DNA from 3 places in the Streptomyces sp. NPDC048290 genome. Region 3 is predicted to be linked to each of the others. Evidence: riboswitches for the same ligand, from Rfam matches in the RefSeq annotation. Region 3 holds a riboswitch; each other region holds the start of a gene.
What was found. A riboswitch is a leader RNA that binds a small molecule or an ion and turns the genes downstream of it on or off. The one in region 3 is predicted to bind cyclic di-AMP.

Region 1: it holds a riboswitch for cyclic di-AMP, as region 3 does, so the genes downstream of both, AB0D49_RS24950 (C40 family peptidase) here and AB0D49_RS03070 (NlpC/P60 family protein) in region 3, are expected to answer to the same signal.
Region 2: it holds a riboswitch for cyclic di-AMP, as region 3 does, so the genes downstream of both, AB0D49_RS09255 (transglycosylase SLT domain-containing protein) here and AB0D49_RS03070 (NlpC/P60 family protein) in region 3, are expected to answer to the same signal.

Annotation. Positions count from the first base shown of each region.
Region 1 covers NZ_JBEZLM010000014.1:188,583-194,043, reverse strand. The annotation lists gene AB0D49_RS24960 (ATP-dependent Clp protease proteolytic subunit) at 21-644, shown strand; gene AB0D49_RS24955 (hypothetical protein) at 652-960, shown strand; cyclic di-AMP (ydaO/yuaA leader) riboswitch at 1,298-1,504, shown strand; gene AB0D49_RS24950 (C40 family peptidase) at 1,508-1,981, shown strand; gene AB0D49_RS24945 (ATP-binding protein) at 2,182-2,640, opposite strand; gene AB0D49_RS24940 (helix-turn-helix transcriptional regulator) at 2,855-3,721, shown strand; gene AB0D49_RS24935 (DUF397 domain-containing protein) at 3,731-3,955, shown strand; gene AB0D49_RS24930 (8-amino-7-oxononanoate synthase) at 4,457-5,461, opposite strand, start outside.
Region 2 covers NZ_JBEZLM010000004.1:423,101-428,561, reverse strand. The annotation lists gene AB0D49_RS09260 (CocE/NonD family hydrolase) at 1-2,013, shown strand, start outside; cyclic di-AMP (ydaO/yuaA leader) riboswitch at 2,283-2,489, shown strand; gene AB0D49_RS09255 (transglycosylase SLT domain-containing protein) at 2,504-2,986, shown strand; gene AB0D49_RS09250 (HAD family hydrolase) at 3,181-4,023, opposite strand; gene AB0D49_RS09245 (FAD-dependent oxidoreductase) at 4,558-5,461, opposite strand, start outside.
Region 3 covers NZ_JBEZLM010000002.1:174,345-179,805, forward strand. The annotation lists gene AB0D49_RS03065 (tellurite resistance/C4-dicarboxylate transporter family protein) at 37-1,041, opposite strand; gene AB0D49_RS03070 (NlpC/P60 family protein) at 1,279-2,490, opposite strand; cyclic di-AMP (ydaO/yuaA leader) riboswitch at 2,498-2,670, opposite strand; gene pcrA (DNA helicase PcrA) at 2,942-5,428, shown strand.

The DNA.
Region 1 (5,461 bases), on a different contig from region 3:
CTCCCGAGGAGGCGTTCGTCATGGACCGCCCGTCCGCCCGACATGTCCTGCCCGAGTTCACCGAGCGCACCGGCTACGGGCACCGGACCCTCGATCCCTACGGGAAGCTGCTGGAGGAGCGGATCGTCTTCCTGGGCACGCCCGTGGACGACATCGCGGCCAATGACGTGATGGCCCAGTTCATGCATCTGGAGTACCAGGACCCGGACCGGGACATCTCGCTCTACATCAACTCCCCCGGCGGCTCGTTCAGCGCGATGTCCGCGATCTACGACACGATCCACTTCGTGCGCTGCGACGTGGAGACGATCTGTCTGGGGCAGGCCGGCGCGATGGCGGCGGTGCTGCTGGCGGCCGGGACGCCCGGGAAGCGGCTGACCCTGCCGGGCGCGCGGATCGTGGTCCACCAGCCGTCGCTGCCCGAGCCGATCGAGGGCCAGACCAGCGATCTGGCGATCCAGGCGGCGGAGCTGTCCCGGGTCCGCGACCGCCTGGAGGAGATGCTCGTACGCCACACCGGGCGCGCCCGTCACCTGGTGAGCGCCGACATCGAGCGGGACAAGGTGCTCACCGCGCCGCAGGCGCTGGAGTACGGCCTGGTCGACCGGGTCGTCGGCAGCCGCAAGGCGACGGGCGGGAGGTGAGCCGGGGATGCTGCCGCCCGAGATCCCGCCGCTGCCCGCGCTGACCCGCGCGGAGGGCGAGCTGATCGACCGTTATCTGGAGGCGGCCGATCTGCTGGGCCGGATCAATCCGGCCCGGCACGGCGACACCTATGGGGCGCTGCGGGCCGCGCAGGCGCTGGTCGCCAAGGCGGTGCTGCTGCGGGACGCGCTCGCGCTGATGCACCACCGGGGCGAGTCGGAACTGTCGGCGGCGACCCTCGCGCGGGCGCTGCGCGTGCTGGACGGCGAGCGCCGTACCGCGCGGGTCTGTCTGCCCCCGCGCTCCGACGGCTGAGGCGCCGGGCGTCCGGGGCGGCACACCGGACGCCTACTCGGAATGCCTGACTCCGGTGTCAAACGGACCAAATGGATTACGTCCGTTCGGCGTATCGGATGGTCATTTTGCCGACCCGGCACGCTTGCCCAACGCGCCCCCAGGACGGTGTTTGGAACGGCTCCGCCGCTGGTCCGGGGCGTGGGCGCCGACTGACACGCGTCGCCTTCCCTGGATGTCCACCCGAACGGGTGAGTGGTGAGTAACGCCACAAATACTCGGTTCCGTTGGGATTTTCGGACACGCGTAGGTGAAGATCCCTGACTGACGACAAGACCCCGCCACCGCGGCGGGGCGGTCCGGGCGGACGCCGAATCCTGCCGCCGCCCGGATGCCCGGTCGACAGGAGTGGATCGGCAGGAGTGGAGGACCCAGGTACGACGGGTCGCCGGAGCGCAGTTCGGCTTCGAGCGGTCCTTGGGGTGAAGCCGCCTTCGGGCGGCCGGGCAACTTCGCCAGCCCGAATCCGACAGGTCATCCTTCACAGGCGGCTGACGAAGGGTTGCGCATGACCGCGCTCAATCGTGTCCCGTCCCTGATGGCCCGTGCCGGTACGGCATCGGCACTGACGCTCGCCGCGGTGGGCGGCAGCGTGGTGGTCCCGGGCCTCGCCCCGGAGGCTTCGGCCGCCACACACGCGACCAAGGCACTCCAGGTGGCCGCCTCCAAGAAGGGAGCGCCCTACAAGTGGGGGGCGACCGGACCCAGTCGGTTCGACTGCTCGGGGCTTACGCTCTACGCCTTCAAGAAGGCCGGCAAGAAGCTGCCGCGTACGGCCGCCCAGCAGTACAACAAGACGAAGCACATCTCCGCCGGTAGCCGCAAGTCCGGTGACCTGGTGTTCTTCCACTCCGGTTCGAACATCTACCACGTAGGGATCTACGCCGGTAAGGGCAAGATCTGGCACTCGCCGAAGTCCGGTGACGTGGTGCGGCTCCAGAAGATCTGGACCAAGAGTGTCTGGTACGGGCGCGTGAAGTGACCATGAAATGACCGTGTAGCGACGGTGACGGTCCGAGGTGGCCCCTGCGGGGCGGTGACGGCGTGTCTGACGCCCTGTCACCGCCGGGGCCGCCTCCGGCCGGTCGGGGCCACCGCGGGGCCGTCTGCGGCCGTTGTGGCGGCTCGCTCCGCGGAAACGTTTCCTGCGGGGGGCGGGAAACTGGATGCGGAGGGTACGCGTCATGGCTCCTGCTGCCCCGCCGTGGTCACCGGGCGGGCCGGGGCCGACCAGGGAAGCTCGATCGAGACCGTCTTGCCGCCTTCGGGTGTGGCCCGGACTCTCAGCTTCCCGCCGCACTCGGCGGCCAGCCAGCGGATGATGACCAGCCCGCGCCCGTTGTCCTGCTGCACCGCGGCCGGAAGCCGCTTGGGGAACCGCGGATGACTGTCCGTCACCCCGATCCGCAACTGCTCGTCACGCGCCAGTTCCAGGTCCACCGTGAAGGTGGGCGACTGTCCGAACGTGTGCTGTACGGCGTTGGTGGCCAGTTCCGAGACGATGAGCCGGACGCTGTCCGCGAGGTCCGTGTCCGCCGGCAGACCCCATTCGACGAGGGTGTCGACCGCGTAGCCGCGGGCCGCGGAGACCGAGGCGGCATCGCTCGGCAGAGTGACGGACGCTTCCAGATGATCTGCCATGGCGAGGTCGTCCCTTTCCCACGGGACCGCGGTCCGACACGGAGGCGGAAGGTTCGAGTACGGTCCCGGACTGGTGCTACATCGCCCAGCCTGCCACTAGTGCGCCGGTCCAGGTGGCGATCCACCAAGATATGCATATATCTGTCGCTCAATGCGGTGAACTCTGCGACGGCAGAGCGTATTTGGGCGGCCCGGAAGGAGTAAGGAGTAGCCCATGCAGCACGGTCCCGTGGTGCGCCGCCGGAAGCTGGGCGCGGAATTGCGCGCGCTGCGCACCCGTGCGGGGCTCACCAGTGGTGAGGCGGCCGGTCTGGTCGGCTGGCACCAGTCGAAGGTCAGCCGGATCGAGACCGGTGCGAGCGGGGTGAAACCGGCCGATGTCCGGTTACTGCTGGACGCGTACGGCGTCGAGGACCCCGATCTGCGGGAGCTGCTGCTGGTGCTGGCCGGCTCGGAGGAGGGCGGACGGCACCACTGGTGGCACGCCTACCGCGGGGTGCTGCCGCCGACGTACCGGGACTTCATCAGCCTGGAGTCGCAGGCCACCGCCATGCGCACGCTGGAGACCTCGGTGATTCCGGGGCTGCTCCAGACCCGGGAGTACGCCCGCGCGGTGACCCGGGCGGCCGTCGAGGGACTGGAGGACGAGCGGCTGGACACGCTGGTGGAGGTGCGGCTGGCCCGGCAGGACGTGCTGCGGGCGCATCCGCCGCTGGAGCTGAGCGCGGTGCTGGACGAGGCGGTGCTGCGGCGGGAGGTGGGCGGACCCGCGGTGATGGCCCGTCAGCTGTCACGACTGGCGGAGGCGGCGCGGCTGCCGCAAGTACGGCTCCAGGTGCTGCCGTTCTCCGCCGGTGCGCATATCGGGGTGACGGGTCCTTTCGTTATCTTCTCGTTTTCGCGCACTTCCGATCTGGATGTGGTTGTTCTGGACCACATGACGAGTAGCCTCCATCTGGAACGGAAAGAAGACCTAGTGGCCTACAGCGAGTCGTTCCGTACCCTTCAGCACCACGCGCTTTCACCCGCGGACTCGCTGGATTTCATCGCCGGGATAAGTGACGGCTCATATGGCGCATAGGGAGGCACCATGACCGCACTGCCTCGACACGTCCCCTCCACCGACCGACTGCACGGAGTGCGGTGGCTGCGCAGCAGCTACAGCACCGGCGCGAACAACTGCGTCGAGACGGCCCGACCGCCCCGCGGCCCCTGGGCCGGACTGCTCGCCGTGCGCGACTCCAAGGACCCGTCCGGGCCCGCGCTGCTCTTCTCCACGGAGAGCTGGGCGGGATTCACGGCGGCGCTCCGCTGATCCGGAGATCTCCGCCGAAGATCTCCGCCGGTCACTGATCACGTCCGGTCCGGAGTATCACATCCGATGCGGAGGTCACGTCCATTTCGCAGATCACGTCCATTTCGCAGATGTCGTCCGATGCATGGATCACTTCTGAGGCATGGGCCACTGCCCGTATCACCGACCGTTGCCCGAATCACCGACCGTTGCCCGAATCACCGATCAATGCCCGACTCACCGGCCGTTGCCCGACTCACCAATGAATGCCCGATTCACGGATCACTGTCGATTCACGGGTCGTGACCGATGCGTGCGTCAGCATCGATTCGTGTATCAGCACCGATTCTCGGGATCATCCTTGGTTCTCGGATCATCGTTGATTCTCGGATCATCGTGATTCGCGTGGGCACTACTGATGGGCGTGGCACCGCTGACTACTGATGTACAGCGCGTCCCGAACGATCCGTTTCAATCCGGTCCGGTTCTCGCACGGGTGGTGCACGGCCGTGGTTCGCCGACTCATGGTCGCGTCTCGCCGATGATCCGGACGGCGTGTTCCAGCTGTTCCCCGGAGAGGTCCGCGCGGGCCGTCAGCCGCAGCCGCGAGATCCCGTCGGGCACGGACGGCGGGCGGAAGCAGCCCACGGCCAGCCCGGCCCCGCGGCAGTCCGCGGCCCACCGCACGGCCCCCTCCGGGGACGGTGCCCGCACCGAGACCACCGCCGCGTCCGGACGGACGGCCGTGAGGCCCCGCTCCGTCAGCCGGGCGTGGAGTTCCGCCGCCACGGCCCGCGCGCGGGCGGCCCGTCCGGGTTCCCCGACCAGCAGCCGCAGCGCCGCGAGCGCGCCGCCCGCCGCGGCCGGGGCGAGTCCGGTGTCGAAGATGAAGGTGCGGGCCGCGTTGACCAGATGGTCGATCACGGCGGCCGGTCCGAGGACCACTCCGCCCTGGCTGCCCAGCGACTTGGACAGGGTGGCCGTCACCACCACGTCCGGTGCGCCGGCGAGCCCCGCCGCGGCTGCCGCGCCCCGGCCGCCCTCGCCCAGCACCCCCAGCCCATGGGCGTCGTCCACCACGAGCCCCGCCCCGCGCTCCCGGCACGCCGCGGCCAGCTCCTTGAGGGGCGCCGCGTCGCCGTCGACCGAGAACACCGTGTCGGAGACGACGACGGCCGGTCCGTCATGGGTGCGCAGTGCCTTGCGGACCGCCTCGGGGTCGGTGTGCGGGACGACCTGGGTGGTGCCGCGCGCCAGCCGGCAGCCGTCGATGAGGGAGGCGTGGTTCCCGGCGTCGGAGACGATCAGCGTGCCGTGCGGGGCCAGCGTGGTCACGGCGGCGAGATTGGCCGCGTATCCGGAGGACAGCACGAGCGCGGCCTCGAAGCCGCAGTGGGCGGCCAGTTCGCGTTCCAGCTCGGCGTGGAGTTCGGTGCTGCCGGTGACCAGCCGGGAGCCGGTCGCGCCCGCGCCCCAGGTCCGGGCCGCCGCGGCGGCCCCCTCGGTGACCTCGGGGTGCCGGGCCAG
Region 2 (5,461 bases), on a different contig from region 3:
TACGCGGGCCACGGCTATGCGAGCGTCCGGGTCGACGCGCGCGGGCACGGCAACAGCGGGGGCGTGCCCGGAGGCGGTCCGGCGGCGGACGCGGCGGACGCCGCCGAGGTGGTGGAGTGGCTGGCGGCGCGGCCGTGGTGCGACGGCGGGGTCGGCATGATCGGCATCTCGTGGGGAGGCTCCCTCGCACTGCGTACCGCGGCCCTCGCGCCCGGACCGCTCAAGGCGGTCGTCAGTGTCTGCGCCACGGACGACCACTACGACAACGACGGGCAGTACGCGGGAGGTTCCGTCCTCGCGGCGGATCTGCCCGGCTGGTCGGCACGGCTGCTGGCGCTCGCCGCCCGTCCGCCGGACCCCCGCCATGTCGGGGACGGCTGGCGCGACCTGTGGCGGTACCGGCTGGACGCCCTGGAACCGCCCGCGCACGACTGGCTGGACCACCAGGTGCGGGACATGTACTGGAGTTCCGGCGCCGTCCGTGAGGACTATGGCGCGATCCGGGCGGCGGTGCTCACCGTCGGCGGGCTCCACGACCCGTACCGCGACACCGTGCTGCGGCTGGTGGAGCATCTCCCGGCCGGGCGGGTGCGCGGGCTGCTCGGCCCCTGGCCGCACACCTACCCGGACCGGGGCCGTCCGCCGGGACCGGCGATCGGCTTCCTCCAGGAGACCCTGCGCTGGTGGGACCGCTGGCTCAAGGGCCGGGACACGGGCGTGGACACCGATCCGCCGCTGCGCGTCCGTCTGACCACCGCGCACGCCCCGGCGCCCTCCTATGGCAGCCTGCCCGGCCGCTGGACCGGCGAGCCCGGCTGGCCCTCCCCGTACGTCACGCCGGTCGTGTACGCCCTCCAGGGCGCCCCCGTCCTCGTCCGCTCCCCGATGCACACGGGGGTGGACGCGGGCGCCTTCCTGCCGCGCGGGGAGGACGCCGACCTGCCGCCGGACCAGCGGGCGGAGGACGGGCGGTCGGTCTGCTTCGACTTCCCGCTCGGCGCGGGGACGGCGGTGCTGGGGCGGCCCCTGGTGCGGCTGCGGCTGCGCTGCGAGGTGCCGCGCGGGCAGGTGATCGCCCGGCTGTGCGACATCGCCCCGGACGGCTCCTCGACGCTGGTGACCCGGGGCGTGCTGAACCTCTCCGCGCGGACGGGGCGGGAGCGGGCGGTGGGGTGGCCGCCGGGCGCGACCGAAGAGGTCTCCTTCGCGCTGGGCACCCTGGGGCATGTCTTCGCACCGGGCCACCGGGTGCGGCTGGCGGTGTCCTCCGCGTACTGGCCCTGGGTGTGGCCGCAGCCCGGCTCCGAGGCCGGGTTCTTCCTGGACCCGGCGGGCAGCTCCCTGGAGCTGCCGGTACGGCGGGCTCCGGCGGGGACGACGTCTGCGGAGGCGCCGGTGGGGGCGGCGGTGGGGGTGCCTGGGGAGGCGCCGGGCGGGGCACATGTGGAGGCGCCGGGCGACGCGCCGGTGGAGCCGCCGGGCGAGGCACATGGGGACGCCCCCGGCGACACACCGGCCCAGGCACCAGGCGACGCACATGTACAGGCCCCCGGCGACACACCGGCCCAGGCACCGGACGACGTACATGTGGGCGCCCCCGACGACACGCCCGAGCAGGCCGAGCCGCTCGGTGTCGTCTCCGCCGTCACGCTGGACGCGCCGCGTCCCGGGCGGCTGGTGGTGCGGGACGTGGCCAGGGGCGAGTGGCGGCTGGAGATCGCGCCCGGCCCCCGGGGCACCTGGGTGCATCCGGACGGTCTGGAGGTCACCGAGGAGGCCCTGGAGTCGTACACGGTCCGGGACGGTGACGCGCTCTCGGCGCGGAGCCGGTCGGACCGGACGATCCGGCTGCACCGGCCGGACGCGGCCTGGGACACCAGGGTCCGGGTCCGGTCGGAGATGAGCTGCACGGCGACGGAGTTTTTGACCGTTAATGAGGTGATTTGCACCCTCGGTCGCGAGGTCGTCTTCCATCGCACCTGGGAGCATCGGACTCCACGCACCGCTAGTTAATAGGCACTTGGGTGCATTGCCCGATTTGCCACTCTTGCGAACGGGCGTGATGTGGCTCACTCGCCGCCGCCCACAACTCCTCCGCAGCCGCACACCGATTCCCCTTCCCCGTTTCACGAGTTGACCCTTTTCAGCTGCAAAGGATCATGTGCGGCAAAGGGGCGAAGGAAGATCAGAAGCGGTGATCTGTGATTCCGCCACTTGTTTCGGACATCCGCTCTCGCATACGTTCCCGGCCAGTCGGGCGGACGCCGAGTCCTGCCACCGCCCGCACCAACTCACTAGATCCACGGCAGGAGCGGGGGACCCAGGTAAGTCGCCGGGCCGGACACCGCAGAACCGCGTAGTACCGCTTGTACCGCTACGCGACTGCGATCGTCCGGAACGGCTCGGGGTGAAGCCGTGCCGCAAGGCCGGCCGGGCACCTCCCCGCCCGAACCCGACAGCTCACCTCGTAGGCGTAGGAGAGGAACCGTTCCCTATGTCCGTCATGTCTGTCATGTCCGCGCACCGCTCCCCGCGCGTCCGCCGCATCACCCGCAAGCTCGCCGTCGCCGGTACCGGCGCCGCCGTGCTCGCCCTGCCGCTCATCGGCGCCACCAGCGCCACCGCCGCCACCCCGACCGCGGTCTCGGCGGCCACCTCCGCCTACCCGAACAACCTCGACGGCTGGATTCGCCAGGCGCTCGACATCATGTCGCAGAACGGCATCCCCGGCAGCTACGACTCCATCCACCGCAATGTGATGCGCGAGTCGTCCGGCAACCCGGCCGCCGTCAACAACTGGGACTCCAACGCCGCCGCGGGCACCCCGTCCAAGGGCCTGCTCCAGGTGATCGACCCGACCTTCGCCGCGTACCACGTCTCCGGGACGATCTACGACCCGTACGACCCGATCGCGAACATCGTCGCCGCGTGCAACTACGCGGCCGACCGGTACGGCTCGATCGACAACGTGTTCGGCGCGTACTGATCCGTCGCACGGCTCACCGCGCGGGTTGGGGCCCGCCCAGGGAGCGCCGTGCGGTCCGGTGCCGGAGCGCCGTGGGGGCGGCGACTGCCGGAGGGCGGGACTCGCATAGGGCCTGCCTATAGGACCCGCTCATAGGACCCGTTTATCGGGCCTGCCTATGGGGCCGACTCATGGGACCTGCCTATGGGGCCTGCTTATCGGACCTGAGGAAAGAGTCGTTCGAGGACGACGGCGATGCCGTCGTCCTCGTTCGACGTGGTGATCTCGTCGGCCACCGCCTTGAGTTCGGGATGGGCGTTGGCCATCGCCACCCCGTGTCCGGCCCAGTCGAACATCGGGATGTCGTTGGGCATGTCCCCGAACGCGATGGTGTGCTCGGCGCGCACACCGAGCCGCCGGGCCGCGAGCGCGAGCCCGGTCGCCTTGGTCACCCCGCACGGCTGGAGTTCGACCGTCCCCGGCCCCGACATGGTGACCGTCGCCAGCGAGCCGACCACCGCGCGGGCCACCGACGCCAACTCGTCGTCGGTCAGCTCGGGATGGCGCAGCAGCACCTTGCTGATCGGCTCGGTCCACAGCTCGGCCCGGCGTCCGACCCGCACCGCGGGCAGCGTGGGGTGCGGCATCAGATAGCCCGGCTCGATCAGCGTGAGCCCGTCGACCCCGTCCTGGTCGACCGCCGCGTACACCTCTCCGACCTCGGCCTCGATCTTGCCGAGCGCGGTCTCCGCCAGTTCCCGGTCCAGGGTGACCGACCACAGCAGCCGGTCCGCGCCCGCGTCGTAGAGCTGCGCGCCCTGGCCGCACACCGCGAGGCCGGTGCTGCCGAGTTGCTCCAGGAGCGGGCGCACCCGGGGGGCCGGGCGACCGGTCACCACGAGATGCCGGGCACCGGCCTCGGCGGTCCGCGCCAGTGCGGCCAGCGAGCGGTCGGAGAAGGTGTCGTCGCCGCGCAGCAGCGTGCCGTCGAGGTCGGTGGCGACAAGGGCGAACGTGCTGCGCACGGTGCGTGCGGCATATGCGGTGGGTGCGGCCATGATCAGAGAATACGGACATCGCGCGGCCCCGACCCGGCCCTAACCGGACGTCGGACGGGTTCCCTCACGTCCCTCCCGCCCCCATCAACTCCCCTGTACCATGCGGCCTTTCACTTCGGCGGGGATCTGCGCGGCTGCTCGCGCGTGCTGAAAACGGGTCCGCTTTTCACTCAGAGGTGGGTCGCCCGGCGCGCCTCCCGACGGGCCGCCGGGGGGATGGGAGCGGACGGCCGGAGGGAGACCTTCCGGGAGGACCGTGGGCGGTCGCCGGGAGGGCGGCGGGCGGTCGCCGGGAGGGCGGCGGGCGGTCGCCGGGAGGACGGGGAGTGGTCGCCGGGGGCGGCGGAGGGTCGCCGGGAGGCGCGGGCAGCGGTCGCCGGACGGCGGGGAGCGGTCAGGGTCGGGCCGCGGAAGGTCATCGGGAGTACCGCGGGCCGCCACGGACGGGCCTCATGGACGGGCCACCACGGACGAGCCGCCACGAATGGGGCGGCAGGGACGGCCGCCACGGACGAGCCACCAATGGACCAGCCGTCACGGATGGGCCGCCGCGAGATGGCGCGCGAGACGCGGCGAGGCGAACTCCGTACCGCACACGAACCGCATCAGCGGACCGTACGAGGAGGCCGCGGGCAGCCCCGTGAAGTAGAGGCCCGGCAGGGAGGAGCGGAATCCGGCGCCCAGCCGTGGGGTGCCCCGGCTGACCGCGAGCGCGGTGCGCAGCGCCGGGCTCAGGAAGTCCATCGCGGCGAGGTCCACGCGGTAGCCGGTCGCGGCGATGACATGGTCGGCGGTGAGGTGCTCGGCGGCGCCGGTGTGGGTGCGGACGGTCAGCCTCGTACGGTCGCCGTCGGCCGCCGCGCCGAGGACGCGCGCCACCTCCGTGACCCGGACCGTCCCCTCGAAGCGCTCGCGCAGCCACCAGGCGCCGAGCGGGCCGAGCACCCGGCGTACCAACTCGTGGCGCAGAGCCTCCGGAAGGCGGCGGTAGGGGTGCGGGTAGTAGCTGAGCAGATGGAGCGACCAGGCGCGGCCGAACGGGGAGTCCGGACGGAACCGGGGCTGGCGCCAAGGGGGTTCGCCGAAGCCGACGCCGCCCCGGCCACGGGCGACGACCCGGACCGTGGCGCCCGCCTCCGCCGCGAGGACGGCGGTCTCCAGCGCGGACTGGCCCGCGCCGACCACGATCAGCTCCTTGCCCCGGTAGCGACCGAGGTCGTGGTGCTGGGAGCTGTGCGAGACGGGGGCGGCGGGACCGGGACCGCCGGGCACGGCCGCCGCGAGCGCGGGCGGCAGCCGCGCGAGACCGCTGAGGCCGGAGGCGACGACGACCGCGCGGGCGGTGAACACCTCCCCGGAGTCCAGCTTCACCTCGTAGGCGCCCGGCGGACGGGGGTCCACGGAGGAGACCCGGACCCGCTCCAGACCCGGCACCAGA
Region 3 (5,461 bases):
GGGTACGGGCCTGCGGGACCCGGGCATGTGGGACCTCTACGGTGTGCGGCCGGTGTCTTCGCCGGGTGAGTCCGGCGCGGGGACGTGGATCGCGCGCCACGCGCTCTCGATCGCCCCGGCCGCGACCACCAGCCAGGCCGCCACGGCGAGCCACAGCAGCACCTCGGCCGGGGTCCGCAGCCAGGAGACGTCCATCGCGGTCCCGACGGACAGCATCGCCGTCGCGGTCATGCCCATGGGGAACACGGTGGCCCAGCGCCGTACGTCGTAGTGCGGCCGGGGCCGGACCACCTCCGCCACCAGGAGGACGGCGTAGAGGGCGAGGTCGAGTGCGAGCAGGGCGCTGGTGACGGTCCGCAGCACCCCGCGGTCGTCGGAGTTCCAGAGGTAGAGCGCCGGGCTGTCCGCGGCGATCAGTTTCGAGCCGGCCAGCGCGGAGATGGCGAGCGCCCCGGCCGCGACCCAGTGATCACCGGCCCCCTCCCAGAGCTGCCGGAAGTCGAAGCGGGTCAGTGCGACGGCGTACAGGACGAGTCCCAGCCAGAACAGCACCATGGCGGCGTGTCCGAGCCAGGCCACCCCCTCCGCCTTCGCCAGGGTCCCGCCGAGCACCGCGAGTCCCTGGGTGGCGACGCAGCCCAGGAACACCGCACCGGGCATCCGCTCGTGCCAGTGGGTCACGACGAGCACGAGGAGCACCGGCCAGACCAGCGCCGCCAGAGCCAGCAGGACTTCGGCCGGGAGCTGCCAGTCCTGCGCGGAGAGCCGGGTGCCGAGGACGGTGGTGGCGGCGACGGCGGTGAGCGCGGTGGGCGTACCGGCCTCTTCCAGCCATCTCCCGCGGTCGCCCAGCAGGCGTGAGGTGAAGTCCGCCGCCAGGGCCAGCCAGGTGATCGCGGCCACCACCAGCAGAATCCCGGACAGTACGGCGTATCCGGCCAGATTCAGCCCCGTCGACACGATGCCGGTCGCCATGACGGCGGACCCGGCTGCCGGTGGACGCTGCGCCCACCAGGCGCGGAGGGATGTGGTGCCGGACATGGGGCGATGGTAAGGAGCGCGCCGCCGGGGAACGTGGGGGCGCGCACGGCGACCGAGGGAAAGTCCGGCGATCGGTACATTCCGCGCGAAGGGTTACCTTTCCGTTGACCCGTTGACCCGTTGACCCGTTGACCTCGAAGGGGCGCGTGCCTCTCCGCACGCGCCCCCGGCGCGCGGACGTCCCTAGGGACGGTTCACTACCGCGCGCCCCCACGCCCGTCCCGGATCTCCGGGACGTCAGGCGGGCCGTACCACGCTGTGGATGGACGACTCGCCGTCGTAGAAGATCGACTCCTCGCGGACGTAGGCGCCCGGCTTGGGGGCGTGGATCATCTTGCCGTTGCCGATGTAGAGGCCGACATGGGTGACGTCGTCGTAGAAGAAGACGAGGTCGCCGGGGCGGGCGGCGGAGACGGTGACCGTGGTGCCCGCCTTGACCTGGTCGTAGGTGACGCGCGGGAGGGTGACGCCCGCGGCCTTCCAGGCGGCCTGGGTGAGGCCGGAGCAGTCGTAGGAGCCGGGTCCGGTGGCGCCCCATACGTACGGCTTGCCGATCTGGGCGCGGGCGAACGCGATGGCCTTCTCGGCCTTGGTGGAGTAGGCCGGGTCCGTGGCCGACGGGTCCGAGCCGGTGCCGGTGCCGGTGGAGCCGGAACCGGAGTCCGCCGAGCCCGCCGAGCCCGCGGAGCCGCTCTGCTCCTCGGTCTGCTGCCGGGCGGCCTCCTCCTGGCGCCGCTCCTCCTCGGCTTGCTGCTGCCGGGCCAGTTCCTCGGCCTTGCGCTCGGCCTCTGCCTGCTTGCGCCGTTCGATCTCGGCGAGCCGGGCCTTCTCCTGCGCGGTCAGATCGGAGAGCAGTTCCCGCGCGTTCGCCAGCTTGCGCTGGACGGTCGCCTTGGCCGTCCTGAGGTCGTCCTGGGTGTCGGTGAGGGTCTCCAGGCTCTTCCCAGCCTCCCGGCGCTTGTCCATGGTGTCGGACTGCTGGGCGAAGTAGTCGTCGACCGCGGTCTTCTGGCGCTCGGTGAGCCGCCCCATCAGCTGGGTCTGGTCGAAGTAGTCCTGTGGCGAGTCGGCCAGCAGCAGGCTCGCGGTGCTGGGGGCGGCGGCCCCGGTGCGGTACTGGGCGGCGGCGTAGGAACCCAGTTCCTCCCGCGCGTCGTTCAGTTTCTGGGCGCGCCGGGCGACGTCGTCCATCAGGGTGTCGACCTGCTTGCGCTGCTTGGTGGTCTTCTCTTTCGCCGCGTTGTATTTCTCCGTCGCCGACTCGGCCTGGCGGTAGAGGTCGTCGACCTTCTTCTCGACCTCCTCCAGGCTCGGCTTGTCGTCCGCGGGAGCGGCGTCGGCCGTCTGGGAGAGCAGGGCGACGGAGGTGAGGGCCGCGGTGGCGAGGGCGGGTGTGCGTATTCCGGCCACGCGCGGGCCCGAGGGGCGGTACTTGCGGTGCGACGCCAAAGGAGGCGACTCCTTCCATGGGCCGCCTACCGGGTTAGCTGTCGGGTTCGGGCGGGTGCTTCGGAAGGGTTGCCCTACGGTCCGCTCCTGCAAGGAAGTCGGGACCGATTCACCCCAGATGTCGGTGGGTCCCCGGCTCCGGCCGCCGCGAGGGCTCGCCGGACTCGGCGGAGGCCGGACGGCCCGGCGAGGTTCGCCGGTGGGGGTCGTTCGGCCTGTCGGGAACGGTAGCCAACTGCTGTGGCGCCTGTGAAGGTTGGTGGGCGATATGCCCGATACATTTTCGTGACCTTTCCGTCCGGCGGTCGTTACGGTGTCCGCCGCACCCCCTCCCACCCCGCCCTGCTCAAGATCCGCCACCCTGTGTGACCACCGGAAAGGGCGGGGCGGGCGCGGGATCTGTCCGGGACGGCCACGGGTTGTCAGTGGGGCGGCCTAGACTCGGAGAGCGATGAGCAGCCTCTTTGACGACAGCTTCCTGGCGGACCTCCGGACCCCTCGCGGGCACGAGGAGGAACCCCCGCCTCCGCCCGAGGACGATCACGTACCGGAGCCGGTTCCGGACGATCTGTTCGGCGGGAAGTTCGACACGCCCCCGAGCCGGGACGCGTTCTACCGGGACGGCGCCCCCCGCCCCGCCCTCGACCCGGCCGCGCTGCTGGACGGGCTCAACGAGAACCAGCGCGCGGCGGTCGTCCACGCGGACACCCCGCTGCTCATCGTGGCCGGCGCGGGCTCCGGCAAGACCCGGGTGCTCACCCACCGCATCGCCTATCTGCTCGCCGAGCGCGGTGTCCACCCCGGCCAGATCCTCGCGATCACCTTCACCAACAAGGCCGCCGGTGAGATGAAGGAGCGCGTGGAGCAGCTCGTCGGCCCCCGCGCGCACGCGATGTGGGTGATGACGTTCCACAGCGCCTGTGTCCGCATCCTGCGCCGCGAGTCCAAGAAGCTCGGCTTCACCTCGTCGTTCTCCATCTACGACGCCGCCGACTCCAAGCGCCTGATGGCCCTGGTCTGCCGCGACCTGGACCTCGACCCCAAGCGCTACCCGCCCAAGTCCTTCAGCGCCAAGATCAGCAACCTCAAGAACGAACTGATCGACGAGGAGGACTTCGCCGCCCAGGCGACCGACGGCTTCGAGAAGACCCTCGCCCAGGCCTACGCGCTCTACCAGTCCCGGCTGCGCGAGGCCAACGCGCTCGACTTCGACGACCTCATCATGACGACGGTCAACCTGCTGCGCGCGTTCCCCGATGTCGCCGAGCACTACCGCCGCCGCTTCCGGCATGTCCTGGTGGACGAGTACCAGGACACCAACCACGCCCAGTACGCCCTGGTCCGCGCACTCGTCGGCACGGGCGCGCACGACGAGGACGTACCGCCCCGCGAGGACGACCTCCGGCCCGCCGAGCTGTGCGTGGTGGGCGACGCCGACCAGTCGATCTACGCCTTCCGGGGCGCCACCATCCGCAACATCCTCCAGTTCGAGGAGGACTACCCGGACGCGACGACGATCCTGCTGGAGCAGAACTACCGCTCCACCCAGACGATCCTGTCCGCCGCCAACGCGGTCATCGAGCGCAATGAGTCCCGCCGCCCCAAGAACCTGTGGACCAACGCGGGCGCGGGCGCGCGCATCACCGGCTATGTCGCCGACACCGAGCACGACGAGGCACAGTTCGTCGCCGACGAGATAGACCGTCTCACGGACGCCGGTGACGCCAAGGCCGGTGATGTGGCCGTCTTCTACCGGACCAACGCCCAGTCCCGGGTCTTCGAAGAGGTCTTCATCCGCGTCGGCCTGCCCTACAAGGTCGTCGGCGGCGTCCGCTTCTACGAGCGCAAGGAGGTCCGGGACGTCCTGGCCTACCTGCGGGTCCTCGCCAACCCGGAGGACTCGGTGCCGCTGCGCCGCATCCTCAACGTCCCCAAGCGCGGAATCGGCGACCGCGCGGAGGCGATGATCGACGCCCTCTCCCAGCGCGAGAAGATCAGCTTCCCGCAGGCCCTGAAGCGGGTCGACGAGGCGTACGGCATGGCCGCGCGGTCCACCAACGCCGTCAAGCGCTTCAACACGCTCATGGAGGACCTCCGTACGATCGTGGAGTCCGGCGCCGGGCCGGCCACCATCCTGGAGGCGGTGCTCGAACGCACGGGCTATCTGGCCGAGTTGCAGGCGTCCACCGACCCGCAGGACGAGACCCGGATCGAGAACCTCCAGGAGCTGGCCGCCGTCGCCCTGGAGTTCGAACAGGAGCGCGCCGAGGGTGAGGCGGGCACCTTGGCGGACTTCCTGGAACAGGTCGCCCTGGTGGCCGACTCCGACCAGATCCCGGACGAGGAGGACGGCGACGGGGTCATCACCCTGATGACCCTGCACACCGCCAAGGGCCTGGAGTTCCCGGTGGTCTTCCTGACCGGCATGGAGGACGGCGTGTTCCCGCACATGCGCGCCCTCGGCCAGGCCAAGGAGCTGGAGGAGGAACGGCGCCTCGCCTATGTCGGCATCACCCGCGCGCGGGAGCGGCTCTATTTGACCCGCTCCGCGATGCGCAGCGCCTGGGGACAGCCGTCGTACAACCCGCCGTCCCGGTTCCTGGAGGAGATCCCGCCGACACACGTCGACTGGAAACGTACGGGGGCCACGGCGGCTCCGGCCGGTCCGCTCTCCGGGGTCGCCGCGTCGCTGTCCTCGTCCGCGTCCCGCTCCCGTTCGACCGCTTCCGGCGCGTCGGGTTTCGCCACCCGCAGAGGGACGTCGGAGAAGCCGGTGGTCGCGCTGGCCGTCGGCGACCGGGTGACCCATGACCAGTTCGGGCTGGGCACGGTGGTGGGGGTCAAGGGCACCGGGGGGAACGCGGAGGCGACGATCGACTTCGGGGACGCCAAGCCGAAGCGGCTGCTGCTGCGGTACGCGCCGGTGGAGAAGCTGTAGCAGGGCGGCGGCGCCCGGCCGAGTAGCCGTCGG